3 regions of the Kitasatospora sp. NPDC018619 genome follow, and region 2 is predicted to be linked to each of the others. Evidence: riboswitches for the same ligand, from Rfam matches in the RefSeq annotation. Region 2 holds a riboswitch; each other region holds the start of a gene.
What was found. A riboswitch is a leader RNA that binds a small molecule or an ion and turns the genes downstream of it on or off. The one in region 2 is predicted to bind cyclic di-AMP.

Region 1 (4,201 bases), on a different contig from region 2:
ATGGAGACCAGCGGGTAGGCGGCGACCAGCTCGGCGTAGTACTCGATGAGCTCGGCGGAGGTGAGGCCCTTGCCCTCGAACTGGTAGGCGCCGTCCTCGTAGAACTCGGAGGAGGCGACGTCCAGGGCCAGCGCGACGTCACGGCCGGGCACGTAGCCGGCCTTCCGGATGGCCTCGACGATGAGGTCCAGCGCCTCGCGGTTGGAGTCCAGGTTCGGGGCGAAGCCGCCCTCGTCGCCCAGCCCGGTGGACAGGCCGCGCTCCTTCAGCACGCCCTTGAGCGTGTGGTAGACCTCGACGCCCCAGCGGACGGCCTCGGAGAAGGACTCCGCGCCGATCGGAGCGATCATGAACTCCTGGATGTCGACGTTGGAGTCCGCGTGCGACCCGCCGTTGAGGATGTTCATCATCGGGACCGGCAGGACGTGCGCGTTCGGGCCGCCCAGGTAGCGGAACAGCGGCAGGTCGCTGGCCTCGGAGGCGGCGTGCGCGACGGCCAGCGAGACGCCCAGGATGGCGTTGGCGCCGAGCGAGGACTTGTCCGGCGTGGCGTCCAGGTCCAGCATCGCCTGGTCGATCAGGCGCTGCTCGGTCGCGTCGTAGCCGACCAGCTCCGGGCCGATCTGCTCGATGACGGCCAGGACGGCCTTCTCGACGCCCTTGCCGAAGTAGCGGTTCTTGTCGCCGTCGCGCAGCTCCAGCGCCTCGAAGGCGCCGGTGGAGGCACCCGACGGGACAGCGGCACGACCCGTGCTGCCGTCGTCGAGGCCGACCTCGACCTCGACCGTGGGGTTGCCGCGGGAGTCGAGGATCTCACGGGCTACGACGACATCGATGGACGGCACGAGGCATCTCCTTGCGGAAGCAGGGTCCGGTCTGACGGTGGTGCTGTCAGCAGGACGATTGCGGAGTCGTTACGACCAGAGCCTAACCGCCCGGGCTCCCGGGGCCACGTCCGCCTCGGTCCCGTCTCAGCGTGTGGCCCCACTACCCACCGGTAGTTCACCTGCTTGTCCCAGCTTGTCCCACCGGAGCGGGCGAATGCGGACGAAGGGGACCGGTAGGGCCGGTCCCCTTCGGACGACGGGGTGGAGCGGCGCCGGCGCCGAGCGCCGTGGCGGGTGCTCCCGCGCCGGGCGCGGCGGCTCAGCCGAGGTGCAGCACCTGGCCGGGCATGATCAGGTTCGGGTTGCCGCCGACGGTGGCGCGGTTCCCCTCGTACAGCGCGTGCCAGCCGCCGGAGACGCCCTGCGCGGCGGCGATGGTCGACAGGGTGTCACCGGCGCGGACGGTGTAGTCGTGGCCGGTGGCCCGCGGGGCCTGCTGCGCGGCCTGCGGGGCGTACTGCGGCTGGGCGGCGGCCTGCGGGGCGTACTGCTGGTAGACGCTCTGGTGGCTGGTCCAGTACCAGGCGCCGTTGCTCTGGTACCAGTACACCTTGGCGTCGGCGTCCCAGCCGGCCTTGCCCGGGAAGCCCTGGGCCTGCGGGGCGGCCTGCTGGACCGGCTGCGCGGCGGGCTTCTGGGCGGCCGGCTTCGCGGCGGGCTTGGCGGCGGGCTTCTGCGCGGCGGGCTTCTCGGCCGGCTTGGCGGCCGGCTTCGGGGCCTGCTGCTTCGCGGCGGACTGCGGCTTGGCGTCCGAGGAGGTGTCGACCGCGGCCGGGGCGCCGCCCTTGGTCAGACCGGCCTTCTGGGAGCAGACCGGCCAGGCGCCCGGGCCCTGCGAGGCGAGCACCTTCTCGGCGACCGAGATCTGCTGGGCCTTGCTGGCCTGGTTGGCCTGCGCCGCGTAGGCGGTGCCGCCGTACGCCTTCCAGGTGCTGGAGGTGAACTGGAGGCCGCCGTAGAAGCCGTTGCCGGTGTTGATGCTCCAGTTGCCGCCGCTCTCGCACTGGGCGACGGCGTCCCAGGTGGAGGCCGGGGCGGCAGCGGCGCCGGTGGCGGTGAGGATCGGCATCGCGAGTCCGACGCCGGCCACACCGGCGACGGCGATGGCCTTCTCGGCCTGGGTACGACGACGGTGGCGGCCAGTTCCAACGAACAGCATGAAGAGGTCCCTCTCCGCACGCCTGCGAGGTGAGCTGTCGGGTTCGGACCGGGAGGTGGCCCGGCCGCCGTGCGCGGAGACGACTCCGCTCGGGCGGCTTCACCCCAAGCCGTGGGGAGACGGCAACAAACCTGGTTCCCCCGCCCCTGCCCAGGGTTCTGGTCGGTTTCCCGTGGCGCGGCGGGCAGGATTCGGCGTTCCGCGCACGGGGTCCGCAGCTGCGAACTCCAGGGAGAGTAGACAGATCATCAGACCGATCACAAGCTCATATCGTCGATATCACACCAGAATTACGGCCCGTGTCCGATCGCCTACCAACAGCGGCGTTATGTCCGGATTGATGGGCGTTCACACCCCTCCATCGGCGGTCGGCGACGTCCCGTCAGTGTCATCTCCACCCTCCGGGCGTGCCGGCGCAGCAGCTGCCGGAGGAGCGTGCGGGGAACGGCTCTCCGGACTGAATTCCACCGGGAGTTCCCGCAGTCCACGCATGATCAGTCCGCCGCGCCAGCGCAGGTTCCCGGGGCTTTCCGCCAGCCGCAGGTCGGGCAGCCGGGAAAGCAGCGTGGCCAGCGCCGCGCGCCCCTCCAGCCGGGCGAGCGGAGCGCCGATGCAGTAGTGGATGCCGTGCCCGAACCCCAGGTGGGGGTTGTCCTTCCGGGCCAGGTCCAGGGTGTTCTCCGCCGCGAACCGGGCCGGATCGCGGTTCGCCGCCGCCAGCACCACCAGCACCGGGTCCCCGACCGGGATGTCCACCCCGCCGATGGTCAGCGGCCGGGTGGCGAAGCGCCAGGTCGCCATCTCCACCGGCCCGTCGTAGCGCAGGAGTTCCTCGATCCCGGTCTCCAGCAGCCCGCTCTCGCCGCGCACCACCGACTCCTGGAGCAGCCGGCGCTGCTGCGGGTCGCGCAGCAGCGCGTACGTCCCGTTGCCGATCAGGTTCACGGTGGTCTCGAAGCCGGCGAACAGGAGGATGAAGGCCATCGCGGCGGCCTCGTTCTCGGTCAGGTGCTCGCCGTGGTCGCTCGCCCGGATCAGGCCCGAGATCAGGTCGTCCCCGAGGTCCGCACGCTTGCGGTGGATCAGCTCCAGCAGGTACGCCCGCATCCGCTTCACCGCCCGCCCCACGCCGCCGCGTTGACCGCCGCCGTGTCCCGGCTTCGTGTGCCGCAGCATCATCCCGGCCCAGTCCCGGAAGTCGTCCTGGTCCTCGGCCGGCACCCCGAGCAGGTCGCAGATCGCGTAGATGGGGAGCGGGAAGGCGAACTCGTGGATCAGGTCCGCCGAGCCGCGCTGCGCGAAGCCGTCGATCAACCGGTCGGTGAGCTGCTGCACCCGCGGCTCGAACTCGGCCACCCGGCGCGGGGTGAACGCCTTCGACACCAGCCGGCGCAGCCGGGTGTGGTCCGGCGGGTCGATGTTCAGCAGGTGGGTCATCAGGTCCGCCTGCCGCTCCCCGGGGATGCCCACCCGGCCGGTGCGGTGCGCCTGCTCGCTGTGGTGCGCCGGGTTCTTCGACAGCCGGCTGTCCGCGAGCGCCTGCCGGGCGTCGGCGTACCTCGTCACCAGCCAGGCCTCCACCCCGCTCGGCAGGGTGGTCCGGTGCACCGGGGCGTGCTCGCGCAGCCACGCGTAGGCGGGGTACGGATCGGCGGCGAACTCCCAGGTGAACAGCTGTGGGGCACAGGCGTCGGACGGCGCTGCGGCGGGCCGGGCGGGGTGGGGCTGAGCTGGCATGGGACCGACCGTATCCGGTGCGGCGGGCGGGGCCCGCCTCCGGCGGAGCGCGGCCGGGCGCGGGCCGGGGAAGGGGCGGTGCGCGGGCGGGATCCAGCCGGTGCGCGGACGGAATGCGAGCGGTGCGCCAACACCCCGTGGACGGCCCGTGGCCGGTCCGTGGACGGGTCTTGGCCGACTCTTGGCCGCGGAGTGGGCGTGAGCCTGGTCACCTGAGGGGTAACCCCTGTTGCGGAGGGTCAGGACGTGCCTACGATCCTCCGCAGTACGCGTGGGCGCCGGTGCGGTGTCGCCCACAGGGAGGAGCAGGCCATGCGGGTCAGCGGGTCAGTCGTCGTCATCGCGGTCCTCGACGGCGGGTCGGGCGCGGGCCTCGCCCGCCGGTTCGCCGCCGCCGGCGCCGCCGGGATGCTGGTCG
Region 2 (4,201 bases):
CCAGCCGGAAGCCCAGGCCGGTGAGCACCCGGACGGAGGCGGTGTTGTCCACCCGGACCCGGGCGGACAGCCGGTGCAGGTCCAGCGCGCCGAAGGCGAAGCCGCAGAGCAGGCCGACGGTCTCGCGCGCGTAGCCCCGGCCCCACGCCCCTCGGGCCAGCACGCACCCGATCCCGGCGGCGCGGTGCCCTTCGAGGGTGAGCGAGGCCTGCCCGACCGGCCTCGCCCCGGCCGGCTCCTCGGCGTCGGCGAGCCTGGTGACGGCGAGCCGGTAGGTGTCCCGCTCCTCGGCCAGCGCCTCCTCCACGTACAGCTCCAGCTGGTCGGCGCACTCCTCCCGGCTGCCGGGGCCGAAGGGCAGGCGGCGGGTGACCTCCCGGTCCCCGAACAGCGCGTGCAGCGCGTCCACCTCCTCCTCGGTGTGGTGGTACTCGCGCAGGGCCAGTCGCGGGCCGGTGAGACGTACGGGGACCATGGTCGGCGACCCTACCCCCCGCCCGGCGACTACCGTTCGGACCATGAACGACGATGACCTGCGGCTCGCCCCGCGCACCAAGGCCGCCGACCTGCTCGCCTGGGCGGCCGAGCAGGGCCGCGCGCCGGTGGCCGAGGGGCCGCTGCGCGCGGTGCTGGCGCTGCTGGAGCTGGGCGAGGGCAGGATGCACGACGGCTGGCCCGAACTGACCTCCGACGCGGTGGAGCACCTGCTGTACGAGCGGCTCCACCTGTACGTCCAACCCGCGCCCGAGGAGGACCCGCTCGCCTACGGCGACGCCGTCCGGCTGCTGATCGACCACCAGCGGGCGGCCCGGCGGCTGAACGCCAAGCGCCAGGAGCGGCTGCACGCGGAGGCCGAGTGGCAGGGCGAGGTCGCCGCCGGGCTGCTGCGCCGCGCCGACCTGGTCACCTGGCCCCGGCTGTACGCGGTGCTGCTGCACGCCCACGGGGTGGACGTGACGGACACGGCGGCGGTGCGGGACTGGCTGGCCGGCTTCGGGGAGCTCCCGGCGGAGGAGCGACCGGCCGCGTACGAGGCGCTGGTGCCGGCCGGCTGGCTGGACGAGCCGGACGAGCAGGGCTGGGGCCCGGGCCGGGTGCTGGCGGTCGGGATGGCCACGGACGGCGCGCGGCGGCTGCTGGAGCAGGGCCTGATGCGGCGCAGCTACCGCAACCTGGCCGAGCTGACCGCGCTGGGCCGGCCGATGCCCGAGGAGCTGGCCGGGGACTTCGAGCGGTTCGAGGAGGCGGCCGCCGACGCGGCGCTGGACCTGTTCGGCGACTGGACGGTGCCGGGGCTGCCGCGGCTGCTGGTGACGGAGTTCCCCGAGCTGGCGCCGGAGCCGGGGCAGGAGGAGATCGAGGCGTACCTGGCGCAGCTGCCCGCCGGGGACTGAGGCGCCGTGCGAAGGCCCCCGGCCGGGAGCCGGTGCTCCGGGCCGGGGGCCTTCGCGGGCGCGTCGGGGCGTCGGTCCTGAGGCCTGAAGGCCCGAGGGCCCGAGGGCCCGGCCTCACGGGTGCCCGTCCCGGGGGCTCCTGCCTCAGGGGTTGAGGCCGCGCTGCTGGAGCCAGGGCTCCGGGTCGACCGGGGCGCCGCCGCCGGGGCGGACCTCCATGTGCAGGTGCGGGCCGGTGACGTTGCCGGTCGCGCCGACCTTGCCGATCTGCTGGCCCGCCGCGACCTTGCCGGAGCCCTTGGTGATGGCGGAGAGGTGGCAGTACCAGATCTCGGTGCCGTCGGGCAGGGTCTCGACGATCCGGTAGCCGTACGAGCCGGCCCAGCCGGCCGAGGTGATGGTGCCCTGGCCGAGCGCGAGGACCGGGGTGCCGGTGTCGGCGGCGAAGTCCAGGCCGGTGTGCAGGTGCGCCCAGTAGCGGGCGCTCTGGCCGTAGTGGGCGGACAGCCGGTAGTCCGTCACCGGGAGGGTGAGTGCGGCGGCCTTGGCCCGCTCGGCCTCCTCGGCGGCACGCTTGGCCTCGGCCTCCTTGGCGGCGGCCTTGGCCTCCGCCTCCTGGGCGGCCTGGAGCCGGGCGGTCTCCTCGGCGGCGGTGCGCTGGCTGTCGGCCTGGTGCTGGATGCGGGCGGCGAGGGCCAGGCCCGGGTCGGCGGAGAGGGCCACGGGGGCCTCGTCCGGGGCCTCGATCGCGGGGGCGGCGGCCGGGGTCGCCGAGGCGAATCCGGTGGCGCCCAGGGTGGCGGCGACGGCGGTGACGCCGAGCAGCGGGGAGGCGCCGCGGGTCTGACGCGGCAACCGGTGGCGGTTGGCCTCGGCTTCCTCGGCGAAGGCCTCCGGGCCGAGGGCCTCGGGGCCGCCCGGGCCGGGGTGGTCGAGGAGCCGGGTACCGGCTGCGGGGCCGGCCGGGTGTGCCGGGGTGTGCGTCGACGCCACGGAGGCGCGCTCCTTTCCTTCCTTCGCGCCTACCGGGTTAGCTGACGGGTTCGGAGCAGGAAGGTCTCCTACGGCCGGGCCGGAGCCCCGCCGATTCACCCCAGGAAACGTGGTTCCCCGGCTCCCTGACCGGCCGGGAGGCCGGTCGTCGGGATTAGGCGACGGCGCACGGTGCCGTCTGGTTACGGCGTTGACGACCGCGCTGCGTTATCAAACGTTAATCCTAGGAGGCGCTGATTCCAAGCCATCCGTTCGGAGCAGCGCGGCGGCAGGTGACCGGACGTCAACGAACGGCCCCTCATGCACGGCCGCACCTGAGTACGGCTACTCATGTGCGGCCCGGCCCCCCGGCCGCATCCTGACGCCATGAGCGCACCGATGCAGTCCCGCACGACGGCCGCGTACTTCGTCCAGGCCGTCCTGTCCTTCACCCTGTCGGGCATCGCCCTCGCCGCCGGGATCGCCTACCTGCCGGTCGGCGGGTGGACCCGGGCCTTCCTCGGGATCGGCCTCCTCTACACCGTCACCTCCGCGTTCACGCTGGCGAAGGTGGTCCGGGACCGGCAGGAGTCCAACGAGATGGTCACCCGGGTGGACCAGGCCCGGCTGGAGAAGCTGCTCAGCGAGCACGACCCGTACAGGGTCGAGGGGGTCTGACCGCCCCCGCGCCCTCCCCGACCGCGCCCTCCCCGACGGACCCGGGCCGCCGGGCCGGGACCGCCGCACCGGACCGCCGAGCACTTGACGGCTAAGGCTATTAGCCTTAGCTTGATGGCTATCAACAGTAGCGCCGATGCCCGCACCGGCGGCCCGAGGAGGACCCCCATGAACGGCACCGTCACCCCGACCACCCGGTACCTGACCGTTCCCGGCGGCCGGATCGCCTTCGACGACACCCGGCAGGGCGACGGCGCCGCCGTCGTCCTGCTCCCGGGCATGCTCGACAGCCGGGCCGCGTACCGGCACCTGCGCCCGCTGCTCGTCGCCGCCGGCCACCGCGTCGTCACCATGGACCTGCGGGGCTTCGGCGAGTCCTCGATCGCCTGGGACGACTACGGCCCGGCCGCCGTCGCCGGGGACGTGCTCGCCCTGCTGGACCACCTCGGCATCGAGCGCGCCGTCCTCGCCGGGAACTCGTACACCGGGGCGAGCGTCGTCCGGGCCGCCGCGGACGCGCCCGAGCGGGTCGCCGGGATCGTCCTGATCGACGCCTTCGTCGAGAACCCGCCGCCGGGCGCCCTGATGCGCGGCGCCCTGGCCCTGCTCGGCACCGCCCTCGTCCACTGGCCGGCCGCCTGGGGCTTCTACCTGCGCCGGATGGCCTTCCCCGGCGCCAAGCCCGCCGACTTCGACGCGTACGTGGACGGACTGGTCGCCGCCCTGCGCACCCCGGGGCGGAAGGCCGCCACCCGCGGGTACGTCCGCGGCGACTCGGCCCCGGTCGGCTGGACCGCCGCGGTGCGCTGCCCGGCGCTGGTGGTCATGGGCGACAGGGACCCCGACTTCCCGAAGCCGGAGCTGGTCGCCGACCGGCAGGCCGCCGCACTCGGCGCCCGGAAGGCGATGATCGAGGGGTCCGGGCACTACCCGATGGCCGACAACCCGGCGGCCACCGCGGACGCCCTGCTGCCGTTCCTCGCCGGGCTCGGCTGAGCCCCGGCCCCCGCACCGCCCCGCCCGCCTTCATCCGTACGGAGAGCCCGAACCCATGCCCCGCGTAGGACTGACCCCCGACCAGGTCGTCGACCACGCCCTCGCCCTCATCGACGAACAGGGCGCCGAGGCCCTCACGCTGGCCTCCGTCGCCGCCCGGG
Region 3 (4,201 bases), on a different contig from region 2:
GGCGATCTCGCCCTGGAGGATCGTGGTCTCGCCCTGGAGCCGGCGCTGGGCCTCCTGCGCCGCGTTGAGCTTCTCGGACGCCTGCTCGGCCTCGTCGTACAGCTGCTCCACCTGCGTCTTGACGTCCTGGCGGTCGGCCGGGTCCGGGCTGGCGGGGGCGGCCTCGGCGCTGCCCGCGGTGCCCGCGCCCAGCGCGGTGGCGGCGGCCGCGGTCAGCACCAGCGCCCGGGCGAGCAGTGGGGAACGGCGGTGCACGGGCATGGCGGCAGCGGCTCCAATCCTGCGGCGCGGCCCCCGCCGCCGCACCGGGGCGGGCGGCCGTCGAGCGGGAGTCCGGTGGCAGACGTTAGCGAGTCCGGGCAAGCGAGTCCAAACCCCTCCCGACCCGAATATTCACTCCCATATCGGACACCAGACCGATCCGCCGGAAAAGCCGCAGGCCCGGCCTTCCCTGGGGAAGACCGGGCCCGGAGGCGTCCGCGTGGGGGTCAGACCCGCACGATGGAGGTCAGCGGCATGTTGGTGACCGCCTCGTAGCGCACCGACGCACCCGGCTTGGGGGCGTGCAGCACCTGGCCGTTGCCCGCGTAGATGCCGACGTGGTGGGCGTCGCTGTAGAAGATCAGCAGGTCGCCGGGCTGGGCCTGGGAGATGTCCGTACCGATCCGGGTGCCGGCCCCCGCCTGCGCCTGCGAGGTGCGCGGCAGCGACACGCCGGCCTGGTTGTACGCCCAGACCATCAGGCCGGAGCAGTCGAAGGAGCCCGGGCCGGTGGCGCCCCAGACGTACGGGCTGCCGATCTTGGAGGCCGCGGCCGAGAGGGCGGCGGCACCGCGCGAGCTGCCGGCGGCCACCTTCACCGGGGCGGTGGTGGTGGGGGCCGCGAGGGTGCCGCGGCTGTTGTCGCGGGAGGCGCGGTCGGCCTGCTGCTGCTGGGCCTGGGCGGCGTCGGCCTTGGCCTTGGCGTCGGCCGCGGCCTTCTCCTCGGCCTGGCGCAGCGCCTGGCGGTCCTGCTCGGTCAGGGTGTTGAACAGGTCCTGAGCCGCCTTCAGCTTGCCCTGGACCTCGTCCTTGGAGGCCTTCAGCTGCTGGGTGGTCGACTCCAGCTCGGCGAGCTTGCCCTGGGCCTCGTTGCGGTCCTGGTCGAGCTTGCGCTGCTGCTCCTGGAGCTCCTTCAGCTGGCCCTTCTGGGTGCTGCCGGCCTGGTTCAGCGCGCCGGCCTGGCTGAGGAAGCTGTCCGGGGTGGACGAGAACATCAGCTGGACGGTCGGCGATATCCCGCCGTTGCGGTACTGCTCGCCGGCGATCTCGGCCAGGCCGCCCTGGAGTTCGGTGACCTGCGCCTGCTGACGCGCCACCTGGTCCTGGAGGCCGGAGACCTGCTTCTCCAGCTCCTGCTGCTTGGCCTGGGCGCCGTTGTAGGCCTCGGTCGCGACCTCGGCCTGCTCGTTGAGCTGGTCGACCTGCTCCTTGACCTGTTCCTTGGTCGGCTGCGGGTCGGCGTGGGCACCCTGCGCGGACAGGGCGACGGCCGCGGCGGCGACACCGGTCAGGATCGAGACGCGGGCCCGTCCTGCGGGCTTGGGACGACGATGGGACGCCACGAAGGCGGACTCCTTCTTCCTACGTCCGCCTACCGGGTGAGCTGACGGGTTCGGGCCGGAAGCATGCCCTACGACGCCTCACGGCCGTTTCACCGGCCGACCCGGCGCCGATTCACCCCGGAGGAACGTGGTTCCCCGGCTCCGCTCCGCAGCGCCCCCGAACACTGGGCTCCCCTGTCGGGCAGTCGCTTCGACCTGCCCCGCTGCCTCGCGAACTCGGCGGTAACCACCGCCGCCACCCTGGCTGGGCGATCGACAGTGCGGTGGTTCGGAGCATGACCCTAGTAACTGAACCGTGATCCGTTCAAATCCTTGTCAGAAAAAAGACTGAAGATTGCCCAAGTTCCTTTGTGAAAATGACCGATGGTGACCACTGCCGCACAGAAGGCTGATCGCTTCTCAGCATGTGGTCGGCAGGGGCCGGAAAGCCCGACGCCACCCCCGAGCGGGGGTGGCGCTTTTCACAGGGCCCGGCCGGGAGCCCCCGGGCGTGTCGGGCCGTCAGACCCGGCGGATGGTGTTGATGGACATCGCGTCGGCCTTCATCACCTTCACCACGTCCCCGGTGTGCGGCGCGTGGACCACCATGCCGTTGCCGATGTACATCCCGACGTGGTGCATGTCGTTGCCGTACACCACCAGGTCGCCGGGCTGGGCCTGGTCCAGCGAGGGCACCCGGGTGCCGTAGTGGCCCTGCTCCTGCGAGGTGCGCGGCAGCGAGACGCCCGCCTGGCCGTACGCCCACACCATCAGGCCCGAGCAGTCGAAGGTGGTCGACCCGGTGGCCCCCCACACGTACGGCGAGCCCTGCTTGCCCATCGCCTTGGCCACCGCCGTGGCCGCGTAGCCGCTGGCGGCCGGCAGGCTGTTGAGGTCGACCCGGTCGCTGCCGCGCGAGGCCCGGTCGGCCTGCGCCTGCTGGGCCCGCAGCGCGGCGCGGTCCGCGGCGCTCAGCGAGTTCAGCAGGTCCTGAGCGGCCTTCAGCTTGGCGTTCACGTCCGCCTTGGCCTGGTTCAGGTCCTTGGTGGTGGTGTCCAGCGAGGCGAGCACGGCGGCCGCCTCGGCCTTCTGCTGGTCCAGCCGGCGCTGCTGGTCCTGGAGGCCCTTGAGCGCCTCGGCCTGGCCGGCGCTGGCCTGCTGGACGGACGAGGCCTTCTCCAGGTAGCCGGCCGGGTCCGAGGAGAGCATCAGCTGGACGGACGGGTCGATGCCGCCGGTGCGGTACTGCTCGCCCGCGACCTCGGCGAGGCCGCCCTGGAGCTGGGTCATCTGCTCCTGGCCGCGGGCCACCTGGTCCTGCAGCTGCTCGGCCTGCTTGCGCAGCTGGCCGGCCCGCTCCTGGGCGCCGTTGTACTTCTCGGCCGCCTGCTCCTGCTCCTCCTGGAGCTGGTCGATCTGCGCCTTGACGTCCGACGTGTTCGGCTGGGGCGCGGCGTGCGCGGCCACCTGGGCGGAGAGGGCGACCGCGGTCGCCGCGGCAGCGGTGAGCACGGAGACCCGCGCGCGGCTCGGCTGCTTGGGACGGCGGTGGGAGGCCAAGGGACCGGCTCCTTCTTCCATCGGACTCACCTGATGGGATGAGATTCCCGAAAATAGGTTTGACGCCAGACCCTAGTGAAGATCTATCCGTTGTGCCACTCCCCCAATGGCATGAACTCCGCCACCGCACACTGACTCCACCGGACCGGCACAACCCCCCGACACCGCGCTGACCAGGCATCACGCGGTCCGGCCGGACTCAGGGCCGGGCCAGCCGGTTCAGCAGCAGCACCGACGCCACGGGGCGCGCGCCCGCCTTCCGCACGCCCTCCGCGACCTCCCGGTCGGTGGACACCACCACCACCGGACGGCCCTGCGGCTCGGCCCGCACCAGACGGCGGATCAGCTCGTCGGCCGTCTCCCCGGTCCGGCTGAACCGCACCCGGACGCCGCGCGGAGGCGCCATGATCACCGGGACGTCCAGGTCCTGCCCGTCGAACACGCAGGTGACCTCCGCCTGGGTGCGCTGGGCCAGCATCGCCAGCCCGCCCAGCAGCCGGATCCGCTGCTGCTCCAGCGGCAGCGTCGGATAGCCGGTCTTGGTCACGTTGTAGCCGTCCACCACGAGGTGCACCTGGGGGATCGCCAGCAGCTGGTCCAGCAGCGCCGGATCGTCCTCGGCCAGCCCGCGCCGGGCCACGTCGTGCGGCGAGGCCGCCCCCGGCACCACCGCCTCCACCAGGTCCGCCGGGCGCAGCTGGGAGACCGGCAGCGCCAGCTCCCGCTGGAGCCCCTGGGCCGACTGGAGCACGGTGTCCAGCAGCAGCCGCAGCCGCATGTCCTCGACGCTGCGCCCCTCACGGGCCGAACGGCGCCCCTGCTCGGCCGCGTTCTCCAGCTCCGAGACCCGGTGCCGGAGCCGGCGCGCCTCGGTCTCGGCCGCGCCGCGCTCGGCCGCGGCCTGCGCCTTCACGGCCTCCAGCTCGCCGGCCACCCGGCGGGTCTCGGCCTGCGCCCGGCGGGTGTCGCTCTCCAGCGACCGCACCTTCTTGCGCAGCGACTCGGCCTCCCGGCGGACGCCGTCGGACTCGGCCCGCTGCCGGTCCGCCTCCGCCCGC

Region 1: it holds a riboswitch for cyclic di-AMP, as region 2 does, so the genes downstream of both, ACH5AR_RS24785 (transglycosylase family protein) here and ACH5AR_RS09165 (M23 family metallopeptidase) in region 2, are expected to answer to the same signal.
Region 3: it holds a riboswitch for cyclic di-AMP, as region 2 does, so the genes downstream of both, ACH5AR_RS14750 (NlpC/P60 family protein) here and ACH5AR_RS09165 (M23 family metallopeptidase) in region 2, are expected to answer to the same signal.

The regions. Positions count from the first base shown of each region.
Region 1 is NZ_JBISAI010000016.1:79,739-83,939, forward strand. It holds gene eno (phosphopyruvate hydratase) at 1-845, opposite strand, end outside; gene ACH5AR_RS24785 (transglycosylase family protein) at 1,147-2,046, opposite strand; cyclic di-AMP (ydaO/yuaA leader) riboswitch at 2,052-2,220, opposite strand; gene ACH5AR_RS24790 (cytochrome P450) at 2,395-3,783, opposite strand; gene ACH5AR_RS24795 (SDR family NAD(P)-dependent oxidoreductase) at 4,096-4,201, shown strand, end outside.
Region 2 is NZ_JBISAI010000004.1:428,841-433,041, reverse strand. It holds gene ACH5AR_RS09175 (GNAT family N-acetyltransferase) at 1-475, opposite strand, end outside; gene ACH5AR_RS09170 (hypothetical protein) at 519-1,394, shown strand; gene ACH5AR_RS09165 (M23 family metallopeptidase) at 1,539-2,387, opposite strand; cyclic di-AMP (ydaO/yuaA leader) riboswitch at 2,400-2,558, opposite strand; gene ACH5AR_RS09160 (YiaA/YiaB family inner membrane protein) at 2,754-3,044, shown strand; gene ACH5AR_RS09155 (alpha/beta fold hydrolase) at 3,213-4,040, shown strand; gene ACH5AR_RS09150 (TetR/AcrR family transcriptional regulator) at 4,096-4,201, shown strand, end outside.
Region 3 is NZ_JBISAI010000008.1:113,310-117,510, reverse strand. It holds gene ACH5AR_RS14755 (NlpC/P60 family protein) at 1-261, opposite strand, end outside; gene ACH5AR_RS14750 (NlpC/P60 family protein) at 489-1,604, opposite strand; cyclic di-AMP (ydaO/yuaA leader) riboswitch at 1,615-1,768, opposite strand; gene ACH5AR_RS14745 (NlpC/P60 family protein) at 2,106-3,143, opposite strand; gene ACH5AR_RS14740 (NYN domain-containing protein) at 3,343-4,201, opposite strand, start outside.